DNA from 4 places in the Sphingobacterium sp. SRCM116780 genome. Region 3 is predicted to be linked to each of the others. Evidence: riboswitches for the same ligand, from Rfam matches in the RefSeq annotation. Region 3 holds a riboswitch; each other region holds the start of a gene.
The links. A riboswitch is a leader RNA that binds a small molecule or an ion and turns the genes downstream of it on or off. The one in region 3 is predicted to bind S-adenosylmethionine.
Positions count from the first base shown of each region.

Region 1: linked by a shared signal. The riboswitch ahead of metF (methylenetetrahydrofolate reductase [NAD(P)H]) and the one ahead of LZQ00_RS07450 (O-acetylhomoserine aminocarboxypropyltransferase/cysteine synthase family protein) in region 3 are both predicted to bind S-adenosylmethionine.
Region 2: linked by a shared signal. The riboswitch ahead of metE (5-methyltetrahydropteroyltriglutamate--homocysteine S-methyltransferase) and the one ahead of LZQ00_RS07450 (O-acetylhomoserine aminocarboxypropyltransferase/cysteine synthase family protein) in region 3 are both predicted to bind S-adenosylmethionine.
Region 4: linked by a shared signal. The riboswitch ahead of LZQ00_RS09460 (hypothetical protein) and the one ahead of LZQ00_RS07450 (O-acetylhomoserine aminocarboxypropyltransferase/cysteine synthase family protein) in region 3 are both predicted to bind S-adenosylmethionine.

Region 1 covers NZ_CP090446.1:4,162,335-4,165,497, reverse strand. Annotated here, with positions in the region: gene LZQ00_RS17970 (DUF2723 domain-containing protein) at 1-56, opposite strand, end outside; gene metF (methylenetetrahydrofolate reductase [NAD(P)H]) at 237-1,193, opposite strand; SAM riboswitch class I at 1,254-1,359, opposite strand; gene LZQ00_RS17960 (hypothetical protein) at 1,484-2,329, opposite strand; gene rimM (ribosome maturation factor RimM) at 2,464-2,991, opposite strand; gene LZQ00_RS17950 (30S ribosomal protein S16) at 3,128-3,163, opposite strand, start outside.
Region 2 covers NZ_CP090446.1:3,392,272-3,395,434, forward strand. Annotated here, with positions in the region: gene LZQ00_RS14585 (response regulator transcription factor) at 1-454, shown strand, start outside; gene LZQ00_RS14590 (phosphatase PAP2 family protein) at 548-1,321, shown strand; SAM riboswitch class I at 1,477-1,580, shown strand; gene metE (5-methyltetrahydropteroyltriglutamate--homocysteine S-methyltransferase) at 1,738-3,163, shown strand, end outside.
Region 3 covers NZ_CP090446.1:1,688,030-1,691,192, forward strand. Annotated here, with positions in the region: gene LZQ00_RS07440 (TolC family protein) at 1-327, opposite strand, end outside; gene LZQ00_RS07445 (TetR/AcrR family transcriptional regulator) at 353-970, opposite strand; SAM riboswitch class I at 1,190-1,304, shown strand; gene LZQ00_RS07450 (O-acetylhomoserine aminocarboxypropyltransferase/cysteine synthase family protein) at 1,537-2,844, shown strand; gene metX (homoserine O-acetyltransferase family protein) at 2,888-3,163, shown strand, end outside.
Region 4 covers NZ_CP090446.1:2,173,250-2,176,412, reverse strand. Annotated here, with positions in the region: gene LZQ00_RS09470 (hypothetical protein) at 1-228, shown strand, start outside; gene LZQ00_RS09465 (zinc-dependent peptidase) at 235-1,026, shown strand; gene LZQ00_RS09460 (hypothetical protein) at 1,470-1,742, opposite strand; SAM-I-IV-variant riboswitch at 1,811-1,904, opposite strand; gene LZQ00_RS09455 (ABC transporter ATP-binding protein) at 1,989-3,163, opposite strand, start outside.

The DNA.
Region 1 (3,163 bases), 1.8 Mb from region 3:
GTTGCCAAGATGGCACATACCCAGCCTAAGGTGTTATTCACTTTCGTATAGTTCATTGTTGCTAAAAGTTATATTTGGTTAAACGATAAATCAAATTGTAAACTGATTTTTAACTAAATATAACAAAAGGGGATTTCATTTTATACCGATTAACCTTTTTTAACAAAAAATTTACAACACATAAAAAGAGCCTGTTATAGCTCGATAACAGGCTCTTTTTATAATATTCAAATATGTTAAAATAATTTTTCTACAATACTCTTTGTTGGACCTGGGTTACTCATGGTATAAAAATGCAAAACAGGTGCACCAAACTTAATTAACTCTCTACATTGTTCCACTAACCACTCCTCACCTACCTGTCGTACATCTGCATTATTTTTACACGCAGATACTGCTTCACTTAATTCTTCTGGAATATCCAAATGGAAAATCTTAGGTAATGTGATTAGTTGCTTTTTTGTTGTCAAGGGTTTTAATCCTGGTATAATAGGAACATGAATACCATTTTCTCTGCATTTGGTGACAAACTCTTTATATTTTTCCACATTGAAGAACATTTGAGTTACAATAAATTCAGCACCCATTTCTACTTTTTTCTTCAACCATTTGAAGTCTGTATTAAAGTTCGGGGCTTCAAAATGTTTTTCCGGATAACCTGCAACCCCAATACAAAAGTTTGTCTTTTCTGAACTTACGATATCTTCATGTAGGTACTGACCTTGATTCATATCCGCAACTTGCTGCAATAGATCCGTTGCAAATGCATGACCTCCTTCAGTAGGAATGAAATCGGCATCCCCTTTTCGAGCATCCCCTCTCAAGACCAATACATTGTCGATACCCAAGAAGTTCAAGTCGATTAATGCGTTTTCCGTTTCCTCTTTTGTGAAACCTCCGCAGATAAGATGCGGTACTGCATCGACTTTATACTTATTCATAATAGCCGCACAGATCGCTACTGTACCAGGGCGTTTGCGATAAGCGACACGCTCTAATAAACCGCTTTCGTGCTTCTTATAGAGATAATCTTCTCTATGATAAGTCACATCGATAAAAGGAGGCTTGAATTCCATAAGTGCATCCATTGTTTTAAAAATACTCTGGATACCTTGTCCTTTTGCTGGTGGCAACAACTCAAAAGAAAACAACGTATTTCCTTTGGCATTATTGATATGATCAACGATTTTCATTAATTTCTTTTAAATGTGATTTGGTTGGCTTAAATCGAAATGCACAAGTAAACTTGTTTCAACTTATCTTTCCCATCTCTGAGTTGGGGTAGAATGTAGCACCTTGTAAATTAACAGGTTGCTAAGGCTTCATTGGGTCTAGTCCCTCTGCCTTTCTCTATAAGCATCGGCTAATATCGGTAATAGAAGTAAATAATCAAAATAATATTAACAAGCTTGTTAAAAATAGTGCTTCATCTTATCGCAATTTGCTTCAAAAAACATCAAAAATGCTCAATATAATGCAGTTACTATAAAGTACCAAGCGTATTTCGCAAGTCTTTTAGATAGAAACTCACTAATAAACTACCCTTTATTCCGTATTTTACGCGCTCACCTTTTTTAAATCCTTGAGATAAGTAATCATAAGCTACTCGAGCATTGTTATCGTTAAAATATAATTCTTTCCAAAATAATGGAACATCAGCCCATTCTTTCAAAGCTATCCCATTTGAACCATATATAATCGGGGATTCAATGGCGTCTATTTTAAAATCATTATAAATCCCTGAATTGCTAATGTGTTGAAAGTATGCAATTGAATAATCTAAAAAGTTTAAAGCTCGTTGTTTTACCTGCTGTTCATTCTCCAGTTGTGTTGGAATATGACGCCATTCATTGATCGTTATATCAAATTTACTTGGTTTCTCTCGTTCTGCTGTTTCATCTAAAGCAAGATTGATATATAGTTTACCACTATTGGGTAATCGAATCGAATTAAAATTTGAAAAATCTCCCTTTAATTGGACAAAGCCTACTTCTGTTTGCATAATTTCTAATGGAAAAGATTCGTTATTTTCATCTTCCAATATAATTTTATCATCGTCAAATGTGTATTGACCATGTAATAACACATCATCTATCGCAAGGATATAATGATGATCATCTTTTAATGACAAAAAAGATCGATGATAACTTGGATATTCGCATGCTATACGACAATCGATACTATTTATGTCGTCTCTCTTATGTTCCAGGTAGCTTTTTTCAGTGTAACCACAGATAACTTGATAGTTTCCCTTGGGTATTGTTTTACTTCCGCCAAAAAAAGAGCATGAGGAAAACAGGAACATCAAAATCGGCATGTATACTTTCATAATGGCTAGGTTATTCTTGACAATAAAGATAATTCTTTTTATAATTATTACAAGTTTGTTCTCCCTAAAAAAGAAGAGTTGCTACAGCAATAACTATAGCAACTCTTCTTTTTTACTAAAATGGTTCTTTCCGTTTATATTTCTTTGTACAGCTCGACCAATCCTTCTGGTAGATCGACTTCCAAAACTTCTTCTTCGGGATCAATTCCCAATATCAGGTCGTCATTTAAAGGGAACATCAATTCCTTATCGTTAAAATCTACGGTTGCGATAAATTGTTGTGGCATTTCTTGTACATGCGTAATCTCCCCCAACTCACCATGTGTCTCGTCAATAACAAGATACCCGATCAGATCCGTATACCTAAAATCTTCCGGATCTCGTTCTGGCATTTTATCATTGGGAAGATAGATTTTCTTACGTACTAAGGGTTGTGCTTTGTCAATATGATCTACATCCTCCAAGTTCAAGTAGGCCGTGCTATTTGTTTGGTACTTGATATTGTCAACAAAATAGGGTACTAGTTTTTTATTGACTTCAACAAATAGGACATCAAAGTCTAAATCTTGATAATCTTCAAATTCAAAAAAAAGTTGGAGCTCTCCTTTTAATCCACGAGTTTTACTAATATAACCGATATAAAAACTTTCTTCTATTGTCATGTTCTTAATTGAAAAGGCAAATTTAAAAATATAAATACAAGATTGAAAGATTTTTTAGGTGTATGCCTTTCAATCATGATTCAAAAAAAGCCGGATCATAATGAACCGGCTTTCTTGATACTGTATGAATAGAAAATTATCCTTCAGTTTCTTCTGTCGCTGGAGCTTCAGT
Region 2 (3,163 bases), 1.7 Mb from region 3:
CGCTACCGCGAAAGGCATGATGGAAGATAAGACGGAAGCTTTTGAACTTGGTGGGGATGATTATATTATCAAACCTTTTCGTGTCGAAGAACTTCTACTACGCATCAATGCTTTACTCAAACGCATAGTAAGAGAAAAAGATGATCAGGTTGTCAGCGATAAATTTGAAATCGGTGAATATTTCTTCGATTATACGAGTCAACAAATTGCCCACAAAGGACTTCAACAAAAGCTATCGACAAAAGAGGCTGAATTACTTCGACTACTTTGTTTAAAGAAAAATGATGTCTTAACTCGAGAGGAGGCATTGTTAAAAATATGGCATGATGACAACTACTTCACTGGGAGAAGTATGGATGTTTTTTTAAGTAAGTTACGTAAGTATCTTCGAGATGATCCTAAAGTTGAAATTGTTAATGTGCATGGCAAAGGTTACAAATTATTAGTAAGCTAAAAAGAGATGTATCAGCATCTCTTTTCTAGATATGAGACACAAGATATGAGACAAATAAAAAGTTTCAAATCTCCCATCTATTAATATCCCAATATGAAAATAAAATTATCCTTTGTTATCTTTCTTTATTTATGTTTAGGCTTTATCGGTCTAGAGGTTTATGCACAAGAAAACATTGTTGTCAACGATTCTATTGCTCATCAAACGATCTTTCAAAAAATACCTTATAAGCAAATTGTCGTACCAGCGGCTTTGATGACATATGGAATTATCTCCTTGAACAGCCCTTATTTAAAGCATAAAAATGAGCAGATAAACGATGGGATTAACAATGATCCGTCAAAGACATTCAAGATCGATAATGTAACGCTATTTATTCCTTCTGCTGCGGTATATGGTCTTGATCTAATTGGTGTAAAAAGTAAGCACAATTTTAAAGAACGTTTATTTGTTAGTGCTGTTTCACATGCCATTACCTTGTCAACAGTTTACGCCATTAAACATACAACCCCAACTTGGAGACCTGATCTTGCTGATCAAGAATCCTTTCCTTCAGGACATACTGCAGTAGCTTTTACTGGTGCTGAAATGTTATGGCAAGAGTATAAAGACCAATCTATTTGGTATGGAATTGCCGGTTACACGATCGCTGCAGGAACAGGCTATCTGAGAATGTACAACCACAAACATTGGTTTTCCGATGTTGCCATGGGCGCAGGTATTGGTATGATGGGTACCAAGATTGCTTATTGGTTGTTACCTTTAGTGGATAAACATTTACAGTCGAACACATCCACTTCTTTAACAATGGTCGCTCCGTTTTATAATGGAAAACAAGCTGGTCTTGTGACAAGTTTTCAGTTTTAATGCGTGACAATATTCTCCTCCTTCTATCCTATCCATATTTCTGTTTAGAAAGAAAAACCTAACCTGTTGATCGTATTTTCGTTGCTTAGACTATAAGATCGTTTCTAAAAATTAAAAAAAATTTGTTTTTATAAAAGTAATTCCGATATTTACAGCGCTTATAGAGAAAGGCAGAGGGAATAGACCCATTGAAGCCTTAGCAACCTGTCCTTTGACAAGGTGCTACATTCTACCCTGATTAATTCGGGAATGATAAGCCAGACACAAAACTATACCTTGTGCCCTCCTCTCTAAAAAGCAATCGAAAAATTTAGTATAATAGATTCAAGAATTTTTGATCGTTTTTTATTTCAGATAACAAACCCTTCTATTTTCTTGCCTCGTTAAGGTTGAACAAATAAAATAATATCATATTTATGTTACTAACGAACAACTTAGGTTACCCACGTGTAGGTGCCTTCCGCGAGTTGAAAAAAGCCAATGAAGCATATTGGGCTAAAAAAATCAGCGCGCAAGAATTATTGCAGGCTGGTCAAAAAATCCGTGAGGGCAACTGGAAAACTCAAAAAGATGCTGGCATCGATTTGATTCCATCAAATGACTTTTCGTTTTATGACCAAGTTTTAGACTTGACATTAACTTTAGGTGCTATTCCTGCACAATATCAATCTCTTTTGAACAATGAAGATAAAGGATACAATTTAGACCTTTACTTTGCAATGGCTCGTGGTTTCCAACAAGATGGTGTGGATGTAACAGCTATGGAGATGACAAAATGGTTTGATACAAACTACCATTATATTGTTCCTGAATTTGTAAAAAATCAAGAATTTAAATTGACTTCAGAAAAATTCTTAAATGAATATAATGAAGCTAAATCTTTGGGTATAGAAACTAAACCTGTTTTAATCGGCCCAATCACTTACTTATTGTTAGGTAAAGAAAAAGAAACGGGTTTCAACCGTATCGATTTGATCGACAAATTGGTTCCTGTATATGAAGAAATCTTAGGTAAATTGGCTGCTGCTGGTGCAAAATATGTACAGATTGACGAGCCTTTCTTAGCTTTAGATATTGATGCTGCAACACGTGCTTTATACACAAGTGTATTCACAAAATTAGCTGCAGCAGCGAAAGACATCAAAATTATTATAACAACTTATTTCGAGGCTTTACGTGACAACGAAGAGACTGCATTAAACTTACCTGTTTATGCACTTCATGTTGACTTAGTAAGAGGTGAAAACCAACTTGATACGATATTAGCTAAAGTTCCAGCTTCATTAACGCTTTCATTAGGTGTTGTTGAAGGTCGTAACATTTGGAAAAATGATTACGTAAAATCTTTAGGACAAATCAAAAAAGCAGTTGATGCTTTGGGTAAAGACCGTGTTTTAGTAGGACCTTCTAGTTCTTTATTACATGTTCCTTTTGACTTAGATAATGAGGATAACGAAGAATCATTACCTAAAGAAGTTAAAAACTGGTTGGCATTCGCGAAACAAAAATTAGCGGAAGTAAAAGATTTAGCAGTCTTAGCGGAAGGTGAAGTAGATGCAAAAACTGCTGAACGTTTTGAAGCAAATAAAGCTGCTGCTGAAGATCGCCGTACTTCTTCTTTAATTCACAAACCAGAAGTGAAAGAGCGTACTGCTAATATCACAGATGATGATGCAAAACGTACTTCTACATTCTTAGCTCGTAAAGAAGCACAACAAGCGAAATTTAACCTTCCTGCATTCCCAACAACAACAATTGGTTCTTTCCCGCAAACAAAAGATGTTCGTAAATGGAGAGCTGACTTGAAAAAAGGTGCGATCTCCCAAGAACAATACGATAAAG
Region 3 (3,163 bases):
AATTGCTGGAAAATTAGACGATTGCGTCAGGGCATTTAAAGTATTATAAACAGGATTTAACATATCTCCTACAGGAAGATTGATACTACGACCTCCTTGTGCTTCTGTATAGGTAATATCAACATTAACGGAAGGTAAATATAAAGATTTAGCAACCTGTAGTCCATTTAATGCTTTTTGAAGTGATAAATTCTTTTGTTGTATGATCAAATTACTATCCAACCCATGCTGGACATAATTTTGCAACACCTCATCTTGCGCTTTAGCTGGTTCTATCAATAAAAAAATACAACATATAATAGGAACAAAACGATAATAAATCTTCATTATTAACAGTGTTTTTTATTTTAAATTATTTTGTTGATTCCATGTAATGTGTATACAATCGATATACATCATCTATAATTTGTTCGGTATTTTTTTTAGCGCTAATTTCAGACAACAATTTGACCAAATGCCCAGAAATATAAATACTACATAGACCATGAACAGTTGTCCAGGCTTGCAATGCAACAGTCAAACTATCATCACCTAAAAAATAGCCTTTTGATTGACAAGCGATTACAGTTTGTAACAAAAAACTAAAGACATCATCTCCTTCTTCCCATTGTCCACCCATACAATGGTGATCTAAAAACTCCATTGGTTCTTTGGTTACAAACATCAATTCGTAAAAATCTGGATGACTAATCGCAAATTTGATATAAGATTTTCCAATCGCTTTTAGGCGTTCAAAAGGATCTTCTACATATTCCAAAGCAAAAAACATTTCCTTCATCATATTAAAACCCTCTTGATGTAGCGCATATACAATGTCACTTTTATCTTTGTAATACAGATAGATAGTTGTTGGACTTATGTCTAGTTTGGCTGCAATTTTACGAATGGATGTCGCATTATAACCATCTTGAGCGAAAAGTTTTTTTGCCTCTTCCAGGATACGCTTACGCAAATCGACCTTATCTTTCATTTTCTTTGATTCTATAGTTAATCGTTATTCAAATATACTTAACACTGTTAATATTTCAAAATTTATACTCCTATTTTTCAATAAAAGTACTACCTCATCGTTTTACAATGTTTTAAACAAATAATTCAAAATTATTTTGGTTTATTAAATTCAAGACCTATATTTGCACTGTACTTCAAATAGAAATACATCTAATCAACACCTTTCTTTTTTGGTCTTGATTTATAAAGAAGTGGCGAGAGACTGGCTCAATGACCCACTGGCAACCTTCAAAATACGTTTGAAAAGGTGCCAATTCCTGTCCAAAGCAATATTACTTTGGAGCATATAAATGAAACGACAATGATGATTACATTACAACAAAATAAGACGACTAGTCCAAAAGTTAACGTAAACTGTAGCACGGTTACATCTTCATGTATTCGAATGTGTTCGCACATGTTTACATTGTCTTGTTAATCAATCTTATTTTTTAAAAATTTTATTGTTTGCAAGTACATATCCATGTGCGAAGCCTTATCCAAAAGTTTTCTTAACAAATTTTCAACCAATTAATTAGAACTACAATGTCTGATAATAAAAATCTTAAATTCGAAACACTTCAAGTGCATGCAGGTCAAGTTGCGGATCCAACAACTGGTTCGCGTGCTGTTCCTATATATCAAACAAGCTCCTATGTATTTGAAAATGCAGAGCACGGAGCGAATCTATTTGCTCTAAAGCAATTTGGCAACATCTATACACGTTTGCAGAACCCAACTACGGATGTTTTTGAGAAACGGGTAGCTGCACTAGAAGGTGGTGTAGCTGCTTTGGCAGTTGCTTCAGGTCAAGCTGCACAATTTATTGCTCTTAATAATATTTTAGAAGCGGGTGACAACTTTATTTCAAGCAGCAACATCTATGGGGGTACTTACAATCAGTTTAAAGTTGCTTTCAAAAGATTAGGTATTGAAGTCCGATTTACCCAAGAAACAACAGCTGAAGAATTCGAGGCGCTAATCAATGAGAAGACAAAGGCTTTATTTTTGGAAACTATTGGAAATCCGAGCTATGATATCCCTGATTTTGACAAAATAGCTGCTGTTGCTAGAAAGCATGATATCCCTCTTATCGTTGACAATACTTTTGGGGCTGCCGGTTATTTATTTAAGCCATTGGAACACGGTGCTGCAGTAGTAGTAGCGTCCGCTACAAAATGGATTGGTGGCCATGGTACTAGCCTTGGAGGTGTTATTGTTGATGGTGGCACATACAATTGGGGCAATGGTAAATTCAAGCAATTTTCTGAACCTTCGGATGGCTATCATGGATTAATTTTTTCTGATGTATTTGGTATTCATGGTCCTTTTGGGAATATTCAGTTTGCCATCCGCGCTCGCGTGGAAGGTCTTCGCGATTTTGGTCCTGCTATTTCACCCTTCAATTCTTTTCAATTAATACAAGGATTAGAAACATTATCATTACGTGTTCAACGTCATGTAGACAATACTTTAGAGGTTGCAAAATGGCTTGAAGCACATCCTCAAGTAGAAAAAGTAAATTACCCTGGTTTGAAAAGCTCTCCTAGCTATGGGAATGCTCAAAAATATTTAAAGAATGGATACGGTGCTGTCCTCTCCTTTCAAATCAAAGGTGATCCTACAAAAGCTAATGATTTTATCGATAGTCTTGAATTAATAAGTCATCTGGCAAATGTGGGTGATACAAAATCATTAATCATTCACCCAGCAGCGACAACACATCAACAATTAAGTGAAGAAGAGCAAAAAACTGCTGGTGTATTTCCTGGTTTACTTCGTTTATCTGTTGGTATTGAACATATTGATGATATCAAAGAAGATTTACAACAGGCTTTTGATAAGATAAAATAGATTAACATAGATCCGGAGAGTATTTTTATAAGAAAAAGGGAGCATGAGTATCAACACATATCAATACAAAGAAACCTTTACATTTGAAAATGGAGAGGAAATCAATAACCTTGAAATTGCTTATCATACTTATGGAAGATTAAATGCTGACCACAGCAATGTTGTTTGGGTATGCCATGCGTTAACTGCCAATTCAGATGTTTTGGATTGGTGGCCAGGATTATTTGGTGAACATGATTTGTTTAATCCAAGGGATCACTTTATTGTATGTGCTAATGTTATCGGATCCGGCTACGGGAGTACAGGCCCCTTGAGTATT
Region 4 (3,163 bases), 490 kb from region 3:
GATTGGAATACTCCTTTGAATAAGCCGTATACTTGTAAACCAATAAAAACAAAATGGAAGAACATTTTTAATAAAGACTTTATCATGAAAAGGAGAGAAGAAAATTTAGCAGCTTTAGTTGCAGATGCTTCACAACAAAAAATTCTGATTATGTTTGGAGGCGCACATTATAAAGGTTTCTTGAAATGTTTACAAGAACGCAATCATGCTTGGAAAATTATAAAATAATTAAACATGGAAAAATTATTTATTATCATTTTGGTGCCTGTTGTTATATACTTAGTTTACTATTTATTAAATAAAACAGAAAAAAATAGTAAAGCTATTCGGAAGGTGTTAAGTCAAGAAGGTAAAGCTATTTTATCAAAAGAAGTGCATTATTATCAATCTCTGAATGATCAGGATAAAATTGAATTCGAAGAACGTTGTTTAAAATTTTTAGATCATGTAGCTGTTGAAGGCGTGGGCATAGATATCTCTTTAAAAGACTATATGTTAGTTGCCGCAAGTGCTATTATTCCTGTCTTTGCTTTTAAAAATTGGGAGTACTCCAATTTAACAACGGTATTGTTATACCCTAATACATTCAACCAAGATTACCAATTTGAGGGCTCAAGTGATAGAAAGATTTTAGGCATGGTAGGAGAAGGGGCGATGAATGGTCAAATGATTTTATCTAAATCGGCTCTAGAGGCAGGATTTTTAAATACTACAGATGCACAAAATACGGCTATTCATGAATTTGTTCATTTGTTAGATAAGACCGACGGTGAAGTTGACGGTCTACCTTCATTTTTAGTAGATCATACCTATACCTTAGCCTGGTTAGAAATGATTAGAAAAGAAATAAAAAAGATCGGAGAAGGAAAATCAGATATTGATCCTTATGGCGTAACAAATAGAGCTGAATTCTTTGCCGTAGCATCAGAATATTTTTTTGAAAATCCAGATCGGTTAAAAGCGCATCATCCAGAATTATACAAAGCTTTAAGCGAAGTCTTTAAACAAGATTTGACTTTTTCTTAAGAGTTAGATGACTTTGTAGACAACACATGGCTTTGGAAAGCTTTTCCTGTAGCTTCCATACTATTCATAAGTAGGGGTAAAGCAGTGTATAAGTAGGGGCTAAGTAGAGACTAAGCAGGGATGAAGCGTACATAGTGCGTTAAAAGTATACCTATAACGTACTATCAACGCACTTAGTACGCTCTTACCAGTTCCAAATATTGTGCTCTCTTGAATAACGCTTTTGCTACGCTTATACCCTGGAGTATCCTTGCTTAGGGACCGAATCAAGAACAGATGGGTTTTTATGGAAACAACAAGTATTGTTCCCAGTTTGGCTGATATGATGAAGATCCCTGAAAAATAACGGTTATGTTGGAGTAAAGAACATGCTTTGTCATATAGCATCGAAAGATTTCTTCAAAAACAAAATCTTTCGATGCTTATTCCAAGCGCAAAGCTTGTTAATTCTCAAGGGGAATCAAGGTGTTTCCGACAAGCTGTATGCGAATCAATCTGATTGCAGTAAGTCCCTCATCAAGTTTCTCCACTAAAGTAGAGATATCGATATTACGTCTTTTAAACTCTTGAATCAGGGCTACTTTTAACCGACCTAAAATTTCAACTTCTTGTAACGTATGCACATAAAAATTATGTTCCTGCACGAGTTGCTCGTCATTAAAAGATTCAAATCTTTTTAAAATGTTTTCGTTGTTGTTTTGAATTTGTGTTGCCATACAATTTTAATAGTTAAAGGTAAAAACCTTGATGATTAAATTGTACTCAGGATCTTTGCATGGGTGCTTGCTCATGTTTATTTTGGATGATACCCGTATTAATCTACCACCGTGGTGTCTACACTCGGTTGGTATCGTTTTTCACGATTCTGAATACTATAACACAAATATAGAAAGGATAATTTAGAAAACAAATAATATCTATTGTTTTAATAGATATTATTTGTTTTTAACTCTTTTAATGATTTATATGGCCTCTAATAATTGTTTCTCATGTAATTCGAAGTATTGTCCCTTCAGATTCATTAATTCTTCATGTGATCCCTCTTCTGCAATTTTTCCTGCATCCAGAACAATTATTTTATCTGCATTCTTAATAGTAGAAACCCGGTGCGCAATAAAAACACAGGTTTTACCTTTCATAATACGACTTAACGAAGTCAAGATCTGTTCCTCTGTTTTTGTATCTACAGCAGATAAACAATCATCAAATATAAGTATTTTTGGTTCTTTGATTAAAGCCCGAGCGATTGAAACACGTTGTTTTTGTCCTCCAGATAAAGTAATGCCACGTTCTCCGACAGAAGTCTCAAAACCCTCTTCAAATCCCATGATGTTATCATACACTGCAGCATCTTTAGCCGCTTGTTCTACTTGCTCTTGTGTAAATTGATCTACACCAAATGCAATATTATTACTAATCGTGTCTGAAAAAAGAAATACTTCCTGAGGTACAAATCCAGTTTGTTGTCTTAAATCCTGAAAATCCAGTTCCTGGATAGGTGTATTGTCGTATTTAATAACACCCTTATCGATATCAAACATTCGTAGTAATAAATTGGCGAGTGTTGATTTACCTGATCCGGTTTTTCCAATAATAGCTAATGTCTTTCCTGCAGGAATATGAAAAGATAGATTTTTAATGGCCTGAATACCCGTCTCTGGATAGGTAAATGATATATCCTCCACTTTTAGATCTCCTGTAAGTTCCTTCTTTGTGTTTCCGTTTATAATTGGAGAAGTTGTATTTAAGAATTCATTAATTCTTTTTTGAGAAGCGGATGCACGTTGTACAAGAGATGTTACCCAAGCTAAGGACATCGCAGGAAAAGTCAACTGATTGACATAGATAATAAATTCTGCAATATTCCCAGCAGTTATCGTTCCTTTGGCAACCTCTAGTCCACCAATATAAATGGTTATAATCGTACTTAGACCAATAAGCAACAGAATCAATGGGAAAAATACAGCCTGTATTTTCACAAGAGATAAAGCTGTATTTCGATAGATTGTACTTTCTTTTTCAAAAGAATCCATCTTATATTTTTCTCGATTATACGTCTTGATCACCCTTATTCCTGCAAAGTTCTCTTGTACAAAAGAAGCTAATCTAGCCAATTGCTTTTGAATTTTTTCACTTC